2 linked regions of the Telluria mixta genome follow. The protein of the gene in region 1 binds, or shares a complex with, the protein of each later gene. Links are inferred from orthologs where the notes say so. Each region holds a gene or a part of one and is shown in the gene's direction. Other genes may lie near its edges.

Evidence for each region.
Region 2: the proteins of P0M04_RS18895 (region 1) and smc are in contact, whole or in part, in a crystal structure (PDB 3ZGX), measured with the Bacillus subtilis proteins. The link is inferred for Telluria mixta from one-to-one orthologs.

The regions. Positions count from the first base shown.
Region 1 is NZ_CP119520.1:4,230,060-4,234,698, reverse strand. Bases 617-3,585 are described here. They hold P0M04_RS18895 (segregation and condensation protein A), read left to right. Parts: upstream 617-1,638; coding sequence 1,639-2,532; downstream 2,533-3,585. Other genes in these bases: P0M04_RS18885 (flagellar brake protein), read left to right, coding at 3,501-3,585; panC (pantoate--beta-alanine ligase), read left to right, coding at 2,553-3,392; P0M04_RS18900 (DUF3460 family protein), read left to right, coding at 1,408-1,605; P0M04_RS18905 (enoyl ACP reductase FabMG family protein), read left to right, coding at 617-1,317. In the rest of the region: more of P0M04_RS18905, read left to right, coding at 1-616; more of P0M04_RS18885, read left to right, coding at 3,586-4,256. UniProt on the Bacillus subtilis protein: Participates in chromosomal partition during cell division. May act via the formation of a condensin-like complex containing Smc and ScpB that pull DNA away from mid-cell into both cell halves.
Region 2 is NZ_CP119520.1:4,846,919-4,852,657, forward strand. The notes cover bases 630-4,698. They hold smc (chromosome segregation protein SMC), read left to right. Parts: upstream 630-973; coding sequence 974-4,498; downstream 4,499-4,698. Other genes in these bases: P0M04_RS21630 (phosphatase PAP2 family protein), read left to right, coding at 630-879; P0M04_RS21640 (cell division protein ZipA C-terminal FtsZ-binding domain-containing protein), read left to right, coding at 4,495-4,698. Also shown: P0M04_RS21625 (DUF1631 family protein), read left to right, coding at 1-179; more of P0M04_RS21630, read left to right, coding at 211-629; more of P0M04_RS21640, read left to right, coding at 4,699-5,673; NAD-dependent DNA ligase LigA, read left to right, coding at 5,681-5,739. UniProt on the Bacillus subtilis protein: Required for chromosome condensation and partitioning.

The DNA.
Region 1 (4,639 bases):
ATGACCGAATACAAAGCCCTGAGGCACATCCCGCAAGCGAATCTGTTCCGCCAAGGTGACGTCTTCGTCCTGTTCGGCGAACTGTTCGGCCGCGGCTATGTGAACGGCCTGATCGACGAGGCGCGCGCCGCCGGCATGACGATCCTCGGCATCACCGTCGGCCGCCGCAACGACGATGGCACGCTGCGCGCCCTGACGCCGGAAGAGCATGCGGAAGCGGAAGCCAAGCTGGGCGGCCGCATCATCAATGTGCCCCTGATGGCCGGTTTCGACATGGACGCGCCTCCGGGCGAGCAGAATCCGACCGAGATGCTGTCCGGTATTACCCTCAAGAGCTGGCAAGAAGACAAGCTGGACTGGACCAAGATCGAAGCCTGCCGCACCGCCGGCGTGCAGCGCTTCACCCAGTCCGCCCAGGACGTCATGGCCGAGATCGACAAGCTGATCCCGGACGGCGCCAACGTGTTCTTCGCGCACACGATGGCCGGCGGCATCCCGAAGATCAAGGCCTTCCTCGCCATCGCCAACCGCATTTATAAAGGCCGCGGCGACCGCTTCATGTCGTCGCGCGCCCTGCTGGACAGCGACCTCGGCAAGCTGATCCTGATGAACTTCGACGAAGTGTCGGCGAACACGCTGAAATACCTGATCGACGCCTCCGCCGGCATCCGCGCACGCGTCGAAGCCAAGGGCGGCCAGGTGCGCTACACGGCGTACGGCTACCACGGCACCGAGATCCTGATCGGCGACGAGTACGTGTGGCAGACCTACACGAACTACACGCAGGGCTATGCCAAGATGCGCCTGGAGTCGATCGCCGAGGCCGCATGGGCCCAGGGCGTCACCGCCACCGTGTTCAACTGCCCGGAAATCCGCACGAACTCGTCCGACATCTTCGTCGGCGTCGAACTGTCCCTGTTCCCGCTGCTGCTGGCCCTCAAGAAGGAAGGCGGCGGCGCGTGGGCACAGGAACAGTGGGACATCTGCCAGGCCCTGCTGGGCGAAGGCGTGTCGCTGCAATCGATCCTCGACAAGCTGGAAGCCTATCTGCAGACCGCCACCAGCGCGTCGTTCCGCAACTTCGAGGCCTGGCCGATGGACAACACGCCCGAACTGGCCGACCTGATGATCGGCACCTCGGACGAAATCACGTCGCTGCACACGGACAAGAAGGCGCTGATCACGGACCACCTGTCGGCTCTGGTGCTGGAAGGCACCGGCCCGCTGATGTTCCACGGCGCGGCCGAGAAGATCGCACCGGTGCTGTGGCTCAACCACGACATCATCGCCCGTCAGCTGAATGCGTTGCACCAATAAGCGCTGACTCGCAGTATCATTCCTTGTTTTTATGATGCGGCGGCTCCCGATAAACGGGGCCGCCGTTTGTACGACTTGCCTAGAAAAGCCATGAAACACATCCAGTACGAATCCGAGCACACCAAGTTCATCAAGGAACTGAAGGAAAAGACCCCGGGCATGGAAGAGCGCCAGCAAGCCGGCCGCTCGCTGCTGTGGGACAAAGCCCCGCTGTCGCTGGACGAGCAGCGCCGCGTCAACGAATCGCGCCTCCGCCAGCAGGCGTATCCGTACCAGACCAAGGTCTGACGCTCGACCTGCTGCATTCCGAGGCCGACGACGATGATGCCCGAGCAGGCGCCGCCCGATGGGGGCGCCGATCCCGAAGCGGGCGACGGCATCGCGGCTCATGTGCCCAACCCTCCGCCTGAGTCCGCTGATGCCGACGCCCACGTCGACAGCGCCATCGCGCGCCTGTATGGCGAACCGCTGCTGCACCTGCCCACCGACCTGTACATCCCTCCCGATGCGCTCGAGATCTTTCTCGACGCGTTCGAGGGTCCCCTCGACCTGCTGCTGTACCTGATCCGCAAGCAGAACTTCGACATCCTCGACATCCCGATGGCCCAGGTCACGTTGCAGTACCTGGAATACGTCGAGCAGATTCGCAAGAGCAACCTGGAACTGGCGGCGGAATATCTGCTGATGGCCGCGATGCTCATCGAGATCAAGTCGCGCATGCTGTTGCCCAAGCGCGTCGACACGCTCGTCGAGGAAGCGGAAGATCCGCGCGCGGAACTCGTGCGGCGTCTGCTGGATTACGAGCAGATCAAGGTCGCGGCCCAGCAGCTGGGCGCCCTGCCCCAGGAAGGGCGCGACTTCGTGCGCCCGCAGCTGCACATCGAGCAGGCGCTGGGCCCGGTCTGGCCGCAGGTCGATCCGCACGACCTGCAGCGCGCGTGGATGGACGTGCTGCGCCGCGCCAAGCTGACCCAGCATCACCGCATCGGCCGCGAGGAATTGTCCGTGCGCGAGCACATGTCGGCCATCCTGCGCACCTTGCAGTCGGCCCGCTTCGTCGAGTTCTCGGAACTGTTCGGCGGCCAGGCCAGCGTGCCCGTCGTCGTCGTGCATTTCGTCGCGATGCTCGAACTGGCGAAAGAAACGTTAATCGAAATAACCCAGGCCGAACCTTTCGCCCCCATCTACGTGCGGCTCGCCTATTCCCCGGCGTGACCCATTTCGAATCTGACACTATGAAAATCATCTCCACCATTGACGAACTGCGCGACCAGCTGCGCGGACAACTGCGCACCGCCTTCGTGCCGACGATGGGCAACCTGCACGAAGGCCACCTGTCGCTGATGCGCCTGGCGCGCCGCCACGGCGATCCCGTCGTCGCCTCGATCTTCGTCAACCGCCTGCAGTTCGGCCCGAACGAGGACTTCGACAAATATCCGCGCACGTTCGAGGCGGACGTCGCCAAGCTGGAGAAGGAAGGCGTGTACGTGCTGTTCGCGCCGACCGAGAAAGACCTGTATCCGGAACCGCAGGAATACCGCGTGCAGCCGCCCGATGACCTGGGCAATATCCTGGAAGGCGAATTCCGCCCCGGCTTCTTCAACGGCGTGTGCACCGTCGTGACGAAGCTGTTCTCGTGCGTGCAGCCGCGCGTGGCCGTGTTCGGCAAGAAGGATTACCAGCAGCTGATGATCGTCCGCAACATGGCGCGCCAGTTCGCGCTGCCGACGGAAATCATCGGGGCCGAAACCTTCCGCGCGGAAGATGGCCTCGCGCTGTCGTCACGCAACGGCTACCTGGGCACGGCGGAACGCGCCGAGGCGCCGTTCCTGTACCAGACGCTGCAGTACGTGGCCGAGCAGACCCGCGCCGGCCACGCCGACCTTGCGCTGCTCGAACGCGACGCGATGGAACGCCTGGCCGCGCGTGGCTGGCAGCCCGACTACGTGTCGATCCGCAAGCGCATGAACCTGCAGGCGCCGAGCCGCGAGGAATATGAAGCGGGCGCCCCGCTCGTCGTCCTGACGGCGGCCAAACTTGGTGCGACGCGTCTGATCGATAATCTTGAGATCTGACTCTAATAGTTCCATTGTTGCAAATATGTTGTAGGAATTGGCAACTCTTCTTGCTAGACTCGGAGTTTGGCTTTTTACCCAAACCACGTAAAAAGAAGGAGTAGCGTCTTGACCGACCTCTCAATGGCTATGATGCGCAAAGGTCCGCCCAAACCGGACGACGTCGTCGACCGGATCCACCTGAACACGGGCGCGCACGACATGCGCGAACCGTTCGACATCGGCGACGCGTTGACCACGCTCGCCCTGACCGGCGAAGCCGTGACCGTGTATCCGCGCGGCCAGGATTTCTTCCTGGCGCGCATCGACAGCGTCGATCCCGAGGGCAAGGTCTTCAGCCTCGAGCTCGCTGGTGACCTCGTGCTGGCGGAAGGCCCGGCCACGTTCGTCGCCGCGCTCGGCGGCAACGCCAAGATCCAGTTCGAACTGGATGCCAACTGGGCGGTCGTGCCGGGTCGGCCCGATCTCGTGCAGCTGCCGCTGCCGGACGTCTGCCTCGTGCTGAACCGCCGCGCCGAGCCCAGGCTCGAATCGCCGGTGGGAATGAATTACAGCGCCCGCTTCACCATGATGGGCAAGGTGTTCGAGATGCCGCTGTACGATTTTTCGCGCGGCGGCGTGGGCCTGCGCGCGACGCCGGACCAGGCGCTCGAACTGTACGTGGGCAAGAAACTGGACGGCGTGCTGCTGGAAATGGGAACCACGCTCGTCGTCACGGCCGACCTCGAAGTCCGCCTGCTGCGGCCGTTCCGCACGTTCCTGCTGGGCCAGCAGGTGCAGGTGGGATGCCGCATCTCCAACATCTCGATGCAGATGCGTCAGACGCTCGACCGGGCGGTCGACAAGATACAGAAGCGCAGATAAGAAAACCAGGCAAAACGGCCCGCGATGGGCCGTTTTGCCTGGTGGATCACGCCGCCACGTTTTGCGCCCACGCCAGCGCCGACAGGTGCGCCTTGTTGACGTCGAGCGGGCTGATGTCCAGCGACGCCGCCAGCGACGCGACGAGATCCGAATTCAGCTCGCATGCCTCCGCCAGCGCGAGATAGGGCCCGTAGGTCCCCCGCGTCCCAGCAGCGCCTGCACGACCTGCTCCGGCAACTGGATCGTGTCCAGCACCTCCTTCATCGGCAGTCCCAGCAGGCGGTCCAGCAGCGAGAACATGCCCGCCACGAACAAGTGCTCGCCCTCGCCGCGCGGCAGGCAGGTCTGGCCCAGCAGTTCGCACAGGCGCGCACGCACGACGG
Region 2 (5,739 bases), 620 kb from region 1 along the record:
CGTTCTCGCTGCCGGCCGACAAGCTGGCCGCGGCCCTGAGCGACGGCAGCGTGCGCGTGCTCGCCATCGACGGCGTCGTGGGGCAGGTGCTGTCCGACGCGATGGCGCAGGGCGCCGTCAACGACGCATCGATCGCGGCGCCCGTCCGTGTTGGTACGCATCCGGCTGCCGGGTTATAGTCGAGCCGTCCCGGTTCCTCATCCCCAAAACATGCTCTGGTGGTCCCATCTCTCGGCGCTGGGCGGCCTCAACGTCACGGCGCTGCTCGCCGTCGGCGTGGCGGCCTGGCTCGTCGGTGCGCGTTGCTGGCGCCTGGCGCTCGTCTGGTGCGGCGTGTTCGGCGGCGCGCTGCTCGTGGCGGCCGCGAGCCAGGTCGCATTCATCGGTTGGGGCATCGGCATCCGTTCGCTGTCGTTCACGGGCTTTTCCGGCCATGCGGCGCGGGCTGCGGCCGTGTTTCCCGTTGCCTTGTTCCTGCTGGTGGAGCGCGGTTCGCCGCGCCTGCGCCGGGGCTCGGTGGCGGCCGGCAGCCTGCTCGCGGTGGCGGTCGCGCTGGCGCGGGTGCAGGTCGGCGCCCATTCCGCCAGCGAAGCGCTGTCCGGCTGCGTACTCGGCCTGGGCGCGGCCGCGCTGTTCCTCGCGCGTGCCAGGGCCGCGCAGGACTGCTCGCCGCAGCCGCTGCTGCTGGGCCTGCTCGCGGCGACGATCCTGCTGCCGCGCGCCGATCCCGCATATTCCCACCAGTGGCTGACGGCCGCCGCGCTGAAACTGTCCGGGCGCGACCGGGTCTACCTGCGTAACGACTGGCAGCCGGCGCAGGGGCCGTACGTCCCGCCATGCGCGCCGGCCCGCGTACGATTCAGCATCCTCTGTACCTGACCCCGCGCGCGCGACGGCTAAAACTTGGCCGAAAAGCAAGGCGCAGATGGTATGATGCAGCCTTTATCGACTTCTCCCCATACCGTAAGCGAACGTGCGTCTATCCTCCATCAAATTGTCGGGATTTAAGTCTTTCGTCGATCCCACCAATTTCCAGGTGCCGGGGCAACTGGTCGGCGTGGTCGGCCCGAACGGATGCGGCAAATCGAACATCATCGATGCCGTACGGTGGGTGCTGGGCGAATCGAAAGCGTCCGAGCTGCGCGGCGAGTCGATGCAGGACGTGATCTTCAACGGGTCCACCAACCGCAAGCCGGCCGGGCGCGCGTCCGTCGAACTCGTGTTCGACAACAGCGCGGGCAAGGCGGCCGGGCAGTGGAGCCAGTACGCCGAGATCGCCGTCAAGCGCACGCTCACGCGCGACGGCACGTCGACCTATTACATCAACGGCCAGCCCGTGCGCCGGCGCGACATCCAGGACATCTTCCTCGGCACGGGCCTGGGGCCACGCGCCTACGCCATCATCGGCCAGGGCATGATTTCGCGCATCATCGAATCGCGTCCGGAAGAGCTGCGCGTCTTCCTCGAAGAAGCGGCCGGGGTCTCGAAATACAAGGAGCGCCGCCGCGAGACGGAAAACCGGCTGTCGGACACGCGCGAGAACCTGCTGCGCGTCGAAGACATCCTGCGCGAGCTGAACGCCAACCTGGAAAAGCTGGAAGCGCAGGCCGCCGTCGCCAACCGCTTCCACCAGCTGCAGGCCGACCAGGAAGAGAAGCAGAAGCTGCTGTGGCTCCTGCGCCGCAACGAGGCCAAGGCCGAGCAGCTGCGCTGGTTCCAGGAGATGGAGCAGGCGCAGACCGGGCTGGAAGAACAGAATGCCAGGCTGCGCAACCTGGAACTGGACCTCGAGCGCATGCGCCAGGCGCACTACGAGACGGGCGACCGCCTGCACGTCGCGCAGGGCGCGCTGTACCAGACCAATTCCGAGATCGGCAGCCTGGAAGCGCAGATCAAGTTCGTCGTCGAGTCGCGCACCCGCCTGCAGAACCAGATCGGGACGCTCACGGCCCAGCGCGAGCAATGGCTGAACCAGGCCAACGAGACGCAGGAGCAGATCGAGGAAGCCGAGTTCCGCCTCGAGGAACTGGCCGCGCGCGTGGAAGGCGCGCAGATCGCGGCGGAGGTGCAGAACGAGCGCCTGCCGGACCTGGAAGCGGCGTGGCGCGAGGCGCAGAACAAGTCGACGGAGTCGCGCGCGCGCATCATGCAGATCCAGCAGCGCATCGAGCTGTCGTCCGCGCACCAGCGCAACGCGTCGAACATCCTCGCGAGCCTGGCCACGCGGCGCGAGCGCCTGCAGCAGGAACGCGGCGGACTCAATCTGCCGGACGCCGGCCACCTCGACAACCTGCGCATGCAGCTGGAAGAAAAGCAGCTGCAGCTGGAAGAACAGAACCTGATGCTGGAAGAGGCGGCGAGCCGCCAGGAAGCCGTCGAGCAGGAGCGGCGCGAGGCGCATGCGCAGGTCCAGCAGGAGACGGCGTCCAACGCCAAGCTGGAAGCGCGGCTCACGGCGCTGCGCCAGCTGCAGGAGCGCGTGCAGACGCAGGGCAAGGTGCAGCCGTGGCTGCAGAAGCACGAACTGGATAAACTGCCGCGCCTGTGGCAGAAGCTGGATATCGAGACGGGCTGGGAAACGGCGCTGGAATCCGTGCTGCGCGAGCGCACGGGCGCGTTGGAAGTGTCGAACCTCGACTGGGCGCGCGGTTTCTTCGGCGATGCGCCGCCGGCCCGGCTGGCGCTGTATTCGCCGGCGCCGGGCAGCGCGGGTGCGCAGGATCATCATGGATTAAAACCCTTCGCGAGCCTCCTCAAGCTGAACGACCCGGGCCTGCGCGGCCTGCTGGACGACTGGCTGACCGGCGTGTACGCGGCCGACGATCCGGGCACGGCGCTCGCGCAGCGCGGCAAGCTCCCGCAGGGCGGCTGCTTCGTCACGCCGCAGGGCCATATGGTGACGGCATCGAGCGTGCGCTTCTACGCGGCCGACGCCGAGCAGGACGGCGTGCTCGCGCGCCAGCACGAGATCGACAACATCGGCAAGCAGTTGCGCGCGCAGGCCCTGCTGCTGGACGAGGCCCGCACGCGCGCGACCCGCGCCGACGCCGCCGTGTCCGACCTGCAGCGCCGCCTGCAGGAAGGCCGCCAGAAGGTCGCCACCTTGCAGCGCGAAGTGCATGCGCTGCAGATCGACGTGGTGAAACAGGCCGAGGTCGAGTCGCGCTTCAACCAGCGCAGTGGCCAGATCGCGGCGGACCTCGACGAGATCGCCGCGCAGGAAGCGGAGCAGCGACAGGCGAAGGCCGAGGCGGAAGCGCAGTTCGAAGAGCTGGACATGGAACTGGCCGAGCTGCAGGGCGCGCACGAGGATGGCCAGGTCGAGTTCCAGGAACAGGAACGCGTGCTGGCCGAAGCGCGCAACCGCCTGCGCGACCTGGAACGCGCCGCGCAGGAAGCCGTGTTCGCGGAAAAGACGCAGCGCACGCGCATCGAGGAATTGCGCCGCACGATCGCGACGGCCAACCAGCAGGCCGCGCAAGTCCTGGAAAGCATCGGCGCCGGCAAGCTGGAACTGGAAGCGCTGGAATCCGGCGCGGCGGCGGAAGGCTTGCAGGACCTGCTGGCGCGCCGCACGGAACAGGAAAAGGCGCTGGCCGATGCGCGCCACGAACTGGACCAGCTCACGCAGCAGCTGCGCGCGGCGGAAGAAGCGCGCATGGCGGCGGAGCGCGGCCTGCAGCCGCAGCGCGAGCGCATCACCGAGATGCAACTGAAGGAACAGGCCGCGCGCCTGAACCAGGAACAGTTCGCGGAAGCCCTGTCGGCCACGGGTGCCGACGAGGCGGCGCTGTCGGAAAAGCTCGATCCGGAGCTGAAGCCGGCGTACCTGCAGGGCGAGGTCACGCGCCTGACGAACGCCATCGCGTCCCTCGGTGCCGTCAACCTCGCGGCGGTGGAAGAGCTGGCGCAGGCGACGGAGAGGAAACGCTTCCTCGATGCGCAGAACAACGACCTGCTGGAGGCGATCAGCACGCTGGAAGGCGCGATCTCGCGCATCGACCGCGAATCGCGCGACCTGCTGCAGGACACCTTCGACCGCGTCAACCTGCATTTCTCGGAACTGTTCCCGATCCTGTTCGGCGGCGGGCAGGCCAAGCTCGTGATGACCGGGGACGAGATCCTCGACTCGGGCGTGCAGGTGATGGCCCAGCCGCCCGGCAAGAAGAACGCGACGATCCATTTGCTGTCCGGCGGCGAGAAGGCGCTGACGGCGACGGCGCTCGTGTTCTCGATGTTCCGCCTGAACCCGGCGCCATTCTGCCTCCTCGACGAGGTCGACGCGCCGCTGGACGACGCCAATACCGAGCGCTTCTGCCGCATGGTGAAGCGCATGTCGGACCATACCCAATTCCTCTTCATCTCGCACAACAAGATCGCGATGGAGATGGCCAACCAACTGATCGGTGTGACGATGCAGGAGCAGGGCGTGTCGCGCATCGTGGCGGTGGACATGGAGTCCGCCGCGAATTTCGCTACTGAGGCACAAGCAGCATGACAGACTTTCAAATGAGCCTGATCGCGGCCGGCGGCGTTTTCGTCGTCGGCGTCATTAGTTACAACAAGTGGCAGGAGTACAAGGCCCGCAAGAGCGTCGAGCGCGCGTTCTCGCACGACCACGACGACGTGCTGATGAAGGGCGGCTCGCCCGAGCGCGCGGAACCGCACGTCCAGCGCCACGAGCCCATCCTGGACGGCGCCCCCGCGCCCGACCACGACGTCCTGATCGAGCCGAGCATCGTCGCCGAGCCGTTCCAGCACGCCGCGCCGGGTGCCGCACCCGCCGCCGCGCCGGTGCCGGCTGCCGCCGCCGCCCTCGACCCCGTCGCCGAGCTGCCGGCCGTGAAGCCGGACACGCCGCCCGCGCAACTGGCCGAGAACCTCGTCGACCCGCTGATCGACTGCCTGATCCCGCTGAATTCCGAAGGCCCGCTGCGCGGCGACCGCATCCTGCCTGCACTCCTCAAACTGCGCCGCGTCGGCAACAAGCCCGTGCACTTCGTCGGCCTGGCCGTGAACGGCGACTGGGAGCCGATCGTGCATGGCGGCGTGTACACCAAGCTGCAGGCCGGCGTCCAGCTGGCGACGCGCACGACGGCGCTGAACGAACTGGAATACTCCGAGATGGTGACGCGCCTGCGCGCCGTGGCCGACGAGATTGGTGCCGAGCCGGAAGTGCCGGACATGATCGAAGTGATGAGCGAAGCGAAGACCTTGCACCGCTTCGTCGCCGGCCACGATGCGCAACTGGGCGTGAACCTCGCGTCGAAAGGCGCGCCGTGGGCGATGGCGACCCTGATCGGCGCGCTGGAAAACGCCGGGTTCGACGTGCGCCCGGACGGCAAGTTCGTCATGCTGGACAAAGAGGAGGGCGGCGGCACCTTGTTCACGCTGTCGACCAACGTCACCCTGGGCGCCGACACGACGTCGCGCCTGACGCTGCTGCTGGACGTGCCGTGCGTGGCCCCGGCCCGCGACGGCTTCGGCAAGATGGTCGCGTGCGCGAAGGACCTCGAGCAGCGCCTGGATGCCGCCATCGTCGACGACTTCGACCAGCCCCTGACGGATGCGGCGCTGGAAGAGATCGCGGGCCAGGTGCGCGAGTTCTACCAGGAGATGGACGCGGCCGACATCGCCGCCGGTTCCACGCGCGCGCTGCGCCTGTTCAGCTGAGGTGAGCATGGCCGACCTGGAACGGATGGCGTGGCTCGTCAAGGAACTGAACCACCACATCTACAA